3 regions of the Listeria sp. LM90SB2 genome follow, and region 3 is predicted to be linked to each of the others. Evidence: riboswitches for the same ligand, from Rfam matches in the RefSeq annotation. Region 3 holds a riboswitch; each other region holds the start of a gene.
The links. A riboswitch is a leader RNA that binds a small molecule or an ion and turns the genes downstream of it on or off. The one in region 3 is predicted to bind S-adenosylmethionine.
Positions count from the first base shown of each region.

Region 1: another riboswitch for S-adenosylmethionine. It lies ahead of GL301_RS01560 (MetQ/NlpA family ABC transporter substrate-binding protein); the one in region 3 lies ahead of metE (5-methyltetrahydropteroyltriglutamate--homocysteine S-methyltransferase).
Region 2: another riboswitch for S-adenosylmethionine. It lies ahead of GL301_RS12210 (methionine ABC transporter ATP-binding protein); the one in region 3 lies ahead of metE (5-methyltetrahydropteroyltriglutamate--homocysteine S-methyltransferase).

Region 1 is NZ_CP046449.1:320,184-322,449, forward strand. It holds gene GL301_RS01555 (methionine ABC transporter ATP-binding protein) at 1-459, opposite strand, end outside; gene GL301_RS01560 (MetQ/NlpA family ABC transporter substrate-binding protein) at 474-1,295, opposite strand; SAM riboswitch class I at 1,404-1,523, opposite strand; gene GL301_RS01565 (pyridoxal phosphate-dependent aminotransferase) at 1,676-2,266, shown strand, end outside.
Region 2 is NZ_CP046449.1:2,467,318-2,469,583, forward strand. It holds gene GL301_RS12205 (methionine ABC transporter permease) at 1-203, opposite strand, end outside; gene GL301_RS12210 (methionine ABC transporter ATP-binding protein) at 200-1,222, opposite strand; SAM riboswitch class I at 1,312-1,430, opposite strand; gene GL301_RS12215 (hypothetical protein) at 1,539-1,727, opposite strand; gene cesK (histidine kinase CesK) at 1,806-2,266, opposite strand, start outside.
Region 3 is NZ_CP046449.1:1,736,538-1,738,803, reverse strand. It holds gene GL301_RS08530 (MFS transporter) at 59-1,234, shown strand; SAM riboswitch class I at 1,311-1,417, shown strand; gene metE (5-methyltetrahydropteroyltriglutamate--homocysteine S-methyltransferase) at 1,524-2,266, shown strand, end outside.

The sequences.
Region 1 (2,266 bases), 1.4 Mb from region 3:
ACGAGCAATCGCCACACGCTGTTTTTGACCGCCAGAAAGTTGGCTTGGATAGTTGTTTCGTTTATCCTCTAAGCCAACAATTGACAAGTATTTATTTACGCGCGTCTCGATTTCGTCTTTTGAAACGCCTTCTAATTTTAATGGTTTGGCAATGTTATCATAGACAGTTGCGGTTTTTAGTAGGTTATATCCTTGGAAAATCATGCCGATTTTCCGGCGAGCGACACGAAGTTCTTTGCTTGATAGGGTAGATAAGTTCTTCCCATCAATCACAACTTGGCCGGCATCTGGACGTTCAAGCAGGTTGATGCAACGAACAAGGGTACTTTTCCCGGCGCCACTGTAACCAACGACACCGAAAATTTCTCCTTTTTCTACTGTAATAGAAACATTTTTGACGGCTTCTACGGTTTTTCCATTTACGTTAAATGATTTTGAAACTTGATGTAATTCGATCAAAATAAAACAACTCCCTAGAATGCAGGTACTACAGACCCATTAAATTCTTTTTCAATAAATGCTTTTACTTCATCTGAATGGTAATATTTTTCTAATGTTTTTACGACTTCATCGTCTTTGTTGGCACTACGAACAACGAAAACGTTTGGATATGGATTGTCTTTTGTAGGTTCGTGGTAAATGGCATCTTTATTAATAGAAAGTCCAGCGCCCATTGCAAAGTTAGTATTGATAGCTGCGGCTGCAACTTCATCTAATTGTGCAGGTATTTGAGAAGCTTCAAGTTCAACGATTTCAAGGTCAAGCGGGTTTTCAGCAATGTCTTTTTTCGTTGCTTTTTCTTCCACACCATCTTTTAATTTAATAACGCCAGCATCTTCAAACAGTTTTAAACCACGGTATTCGTTACTTGGATCATTTGGAACGGCAATTTTGTCGCCTTTTTTAAGATTTTTCAAGTCTTTAATATCGTTGGAGTAAATGCCCATTGGGAATGCTACTGTTTTAAAAGCAACGTCTAATTTGTAGCCTTTATCTTTCTTTTGTTGCTCTAAAAATGGAATTGTTTGGTAGTTATTCGCATCCAAATCACCATCATTTAAAGCTGTATTTGGCGTGTTATAATCATCAAATGTTTTGATTTTGATTTCAAGACCGTCTTTTTTCGCTAATTTTTGAACTTCTTCAGCGATTTGTTGGTGAGGTCCTGCTGTTGTTCCAATTGTAATTTTTTCTGTGCTTAAGGCTTTGTCGTCACTGCCTCCTCCACATGCTGCTAATCCTAAAACAAGACTTGATGCAAGTAAAATTCCTAACCCTTTTGTTAATTTTCTCATCTTTTTTCCTCCCTAGTATGTTGTGTGATTATCCAGATTTATTCATGAAAACAATAAAAAACTTCTCTATTTAGAATAGAGAAGTGGAAAGTCGAACATATCCAGCTCCTCTTATCTACCAAAATGGAATACACCATTTTGCTGGAATTAGCACCTTCACTTTACGCTTAAATAAAGTTAGGTTGCCGGGCTTCATCGGGCCAGTCCCTCTGCCGCTCTCGATAAGAGAAAATATTTTAGAAAAACCTGTTAGTTAAAAATATACGCACATTACCTTAATTTGTCAATGCTTTTTTAAGTTTTAAAAAAATCATACTGGACAAATACTTCAGAAAACTTTACTATTTTAATCAATGAAACTTGAAAAGGACGGGTGTAAAATGAAAATTTCCAAACGCTTGCAAAATTTACCAGATCAGTTTTTCTCTAGCCTTGTTGAAAAAGTTGGAAAAAAGGTGGCAGAAGGGCATGATGTCATTAATTTAGGACAAGGAAACCCAGACCAGCCAACACCCAAACATATTGTGGAAGCAATGAAAACAGCTTCAGAAAAACCACTTAACCACAAATATTCTTTATTTCGAGGAAAACACGAACTAAAACAAGCCGCTGCGGATTTTTACGCGCGTGAATATAATGTAACAATTGATCCAAACACGGAAGTAGCTATTTTGTTTGGGACAAAAACAGGTTTAGTGGAGCTGCCGATGTGTTTGATGGATCCAGGTGATACGATGCTTTTACCTGATCCGGGCTATCCTGATTATTTGTCAGGAGTAGTGTTAGGTGAAGTTCAATTTGAAAAAATGCCGCTTATTGCCGCAAATAATTTTTTACCAGATTTCACTAAAATTCCAGAAGACATAGCTGAAAAAGCTGAATTAATGTATTTAAATTATCCTAATAATCCAACTGGCGCTGTGGCTACGGCAGATTTCTTTGAAGAAACAGTCGCTTTTGCCAAGAATCAT
Region 2 (2,266 bases), 730 kb from region 3:
TTGACTAAAATGGCTGTAATCCAGTAAAGAATGCGCGCTCCGGCATGTTTTTTATTGTTAGTTAAAAATAGTAATAATCCTAACACAATCCCGAGTAAAAAAACCGCAAATAATGAAACAAGCGTCATGTATAATGTTTCTTGTGTTGCGACCCACATCATTTGAAAATCAACATTTGGAAATAATTCTTGTAATTTCGTCATCGTTCTAACACTTCCGTTTCTACTTTAAGTTGACGTAGCTGTGTTAGACTCGCATTTATCGCATCTTCTGTACCTAAAACTTGTACATAAAGCGTTCCGTATGCGCCATTTTGCGTTTGCGTTAAGTTCCCGTGGAGAACATTTAGCATAACATCATTTTCTTTTGCTACTTGAGAAATGACTGGTTGAGTTGCATTTTCGCTCATAAAGAGTAATTTAACAATTTTTCCTTCTGCATAATTATCGAGTAATAGATGGATTAATTCTTCTGTTTCGTCTGAATCGGTTACTTGGCGGACGAAGCGCTGTGTTACTTTTTCTTGTGGATGACGGAAAACATCTAAAACATCACCGAGTTCAACAACTTTTCCGTTTTCCATTACTGCGACGCGATTACATATTTTCCGGATAACGTGCATTTCATGGGTGATAACGATGATAGTTAAATGGAGGCGTTTGTTAATATCTAGGAGGAGTTCTAAAACTTCATCGGTAGTTTGTGGATCTAGTGCGGAAGTTGCTTCATCACAAAGCAATACTTTTGGGTTGTTCGCCAGTGCTCTTGCGATACCGACACGCTGCTTTTGACCGCCGCTTAGCTCAGATGGATAGGCATTTTCTTTTCCTTCCAAGCCAACAAGGCGGATGAGTTCATTTACTCGAAAACGTCTTTTTTCACCTCGTACACCTGCAATTTCTAGTGGAAACGCGATATTTTCTGCCACTGTACGTGACCATAATAAATTAAAATGTTGAAAAATCATTCCAATTTGCTGACGAGCTTTTCTAAGCTTACTACCGCGAATCTGGCTAATAAGTAAATTGTCTACTTCCACCGTCCCGGCACTCGGTAGTTCCAGTCCGTTAAACATCCGGATTAGCGTACTTTTACCAGCTCCAGAATATCCAACTACTCCAAAAATCTCGCCTTGTTCAATTTCTAAATCGACATGGTCGACTGCGAGAACTTTATTGTTTCTGGACGTGTATTCTTTTACAACGTTTTGTAACGTAATCATCTCTATCACCTTTTCTACATTCTGATATACAAAAAAACCTTTCTGCTGATGAGCAGAAAGGCAGCATTTTTTCAAATGGACTAACTTCCTTCTCATCTTTCAGAACAATTAGTTGTTCTGCATGACTTAGCACCTTAAACACATAATGAATTATTGTTTAGGTTGCTGGGTTTCACAGGGCATTTCCCTCCACCACTCTGGATAAGATTTCTACATATTATTAAATCACTTCATTTGTGACTATAGTGACGTTTCTTGTTTTTTCATATTACCTTGTCTAGTAGACTTTGTCAATAACTTTCTCACTTATGTTAATTTATTTGTAAGTTATTTCACTAATAATACTATTATCTGTCTGTTCATTCTGACTAGCCATTTGAGAGGCTATTTTAATTTGGGCCCTATTTTGATATTTGAGTTCGCTATTATTAATTTGAACTATGTACATAAATACCGCAATAACCGTAATACAAGCAACAACAATTAAAACAATATGTTTTTTCATTTTCCTCTCCTCCGTGATTTATATTCTACAGAAAGAACATAAATCACGCGGAAAGAAACTTTTAAGAATTGTTAAAGATTAAATTAGTGGCAGTTTAACGATAAAACTGGTTTGGCGTTTTTTACTTTCTGCAGTAACAATTCCGCCATGTTTTTCAACAATAGATTTAGCAATCGCAAGGCCTAATCCGGTTCCAGTCGTCGTCCGATTTTTATCTACTTTGTAAAAGCGCTCGAACAAGTAAGGTAAATCGACATTAGGAATTTCTTCACCATAATTCGTTACGCGCACAACAGCCATATTATCTTCTTTCTTAGCACTAACATCAATTTGTTTGTTGCCTTCTCCGTATCTAAGGGCATTCGAAAATAAATTCTCAAATAAGCGCATGATTTGGTTGCCATCACCGCCAATAATTAGTTTGTTAGCATCAAAATGTTCGACAATCTGCATATTTCGTTCTGCAGCTCGCCCGTCGTACTCCGCCACTAATTGCCGTAGCAACTCAATAATGTCTAACTCATCTTTCTTTAGTTGGT
Region 3 (2,266 bases):
ACAATGTCAGTTTGTGACATTGTTTTTTTATTTAGTAAAATTTTGTTGGAGGTATCTAATGGGGGCTAAAGGAAAGTTTTGGATTTTGACGATGGTTGTTGCCATTTCAGGATTGTCACAGGGGGTTTTATTACCTCTTATTGCGATAATATTAGAAGAGAAAGGTATAAGTGCAGGAATTAATGGGTTTCATGCTACGGGAATCTATTTAGGAGTTTTACTTATTTCTCCATTTATTGAGGCCCCACTTCATAAATATGGTTATAAGCCGATTATTTTAGTTGGGGGAGGACTAGTTGCGGTTTCGATTTTGGCTTTTCCAATTTGGTTTAATTTATATTTTTGGTTTATATTAAGGTTGCTTATTGGTGTGGGGGATCATATGTTACATTTTTCTTCGCAGACTTGGATTGGGGCAATGAGTGAGCCAAGTAAACGTGGCCGGAATATGGCTATTTATGGGTTGTTTTTCTCATTAGGATTTGCGATTGGGCCACAATTGGTTAATTTGGCAAAAATAAATGCGAACTTGCCTTTCTTTTTATCTGGAATTTTAGTTTTGATAGCTTGGGGACTCGTTTGGTTTGTTCGTAATGACTTTGTTGCTGAAAAGGCTGTAATTCGAAAAATATCTTTTTGGGGTAGTTTGAAACGTTTTTCGGATGTATTTAAATTGGCTTGGGTAGCGATGATTCCACCGTTTTTATATGGAATTTTGGAGACTGGACTTAATGCGACTTTTCCAGTTGTTGGGTTGCGCGATGGGCTCGATACGATGATGATAGCGATGGTTATTTCTTCTTTTTCGGTAGGGACGATTATTTTTCAGGTGCCTATTGGGATTGTTAGTGATAAGTTTGGACGAGGAAAAGTTTTACCTCTTTTGACGGGAGCAGGAGCAGTTGTTTTTATGTTGACAGCATTTGTTAAGATACCAGTTTTATATGTGGTTTTCTTCTTTGTTTTGGGGATTTTACTTGGATCTTTATACTCGCTTGGATTATCTTATATGACGGATTTAACGCCACTTGAATTGCTTCCGGCTGGGAATATTTTGGTTGGCATGTGCTTCAGTTTGGGGAGCATTATTGGGCCGAGCGCGACTGGAATGATGATCGGGATTTTTGGAAATCAAATATTTTATTTTGTAGTAGCCGGAATCCTTGTGCTTGGCTGTTTGTTGCTAGTATTTGGAGCTCGGAAAGATGCACTTGAAAAGAAAATGGGAAATTAATGATTGACAGTTTTTAGGTGCAAGTGGTATGATGATTTCAATCCAATTTAAGTGATTAAAAAAACTAAATAAATTACTCTTATTATGAGTGGTAGAGGGACTGGCCCGTTGAAACCCAGCAACCTTTCAATTCGTTGAAAAGGTGCTAAATCCTGCGAAGTGTGATGCTTCGAGAGATAAGAGAGACTTAAAAAGTTTCACTGTATTTGTGTATCGAAACTTCCAAACCTCTCTAGTTCTCTAGGGAGGTTTTTTATTGGCAAAAAATGGAGAGGATAAGGTGATAAGTATGGTAAAGGCAATTAGTTCAAACTTGGGGTATCCGAGACTTGGAGAGAAACGTGAATGGAAACGTGCACTAGAAAAGTTTTGGAATGGCACAATTTCAGAAAAGGAATTATTGGCGGAAACAAAGATTCTAAGATTACATGCGCTAAAAAAACAACAAGATAAAGGGATTGATTTGATTCCAGTTGGTGACTTTAGTTTTTATGATCAAGTGCTTGATACGAGTGTTACATTTGGGATTATTCCAAAACGTTTTCAGCATGATGGAGGGAAAGTTTCGCTAAATACATATTTTGATATTGCACGTGGTAAAAATGACGCGGTGGCCTCTGAAATGACTAAATGGTTTAATACGAACTATCACTATATTGTTCCAGAACTCGCTGATGCGGAGCCGAAAGTGTTGGATAATCGGGCACTATACTATTACGAAGAAGCGAAGAAAGAGCTTGGTATTGAAGGAAAACCAGTGCTTGTTGGGCCAATTACTTATTTAAAACTTGGAAAAGGTAGCGATGCAAAAAGTTTTGAAGTATTGTTAGATAAATTTATTCCGGCGTATGTAGAGATTTTGAAAGAACTTGAGGCAGCTGGTGCCAAGTGGGTGCAAATTGACGAGCCATATCTTGCAACTAGTTTTGATAAAAAAGAAATTGCGTTATTTGAAAAAGTATATCAAGCGTTTCAAACGGCAGTTCCAAATTTGAAAATAGAGTTACAAACTTATTTTGAAAGTTTGGATTA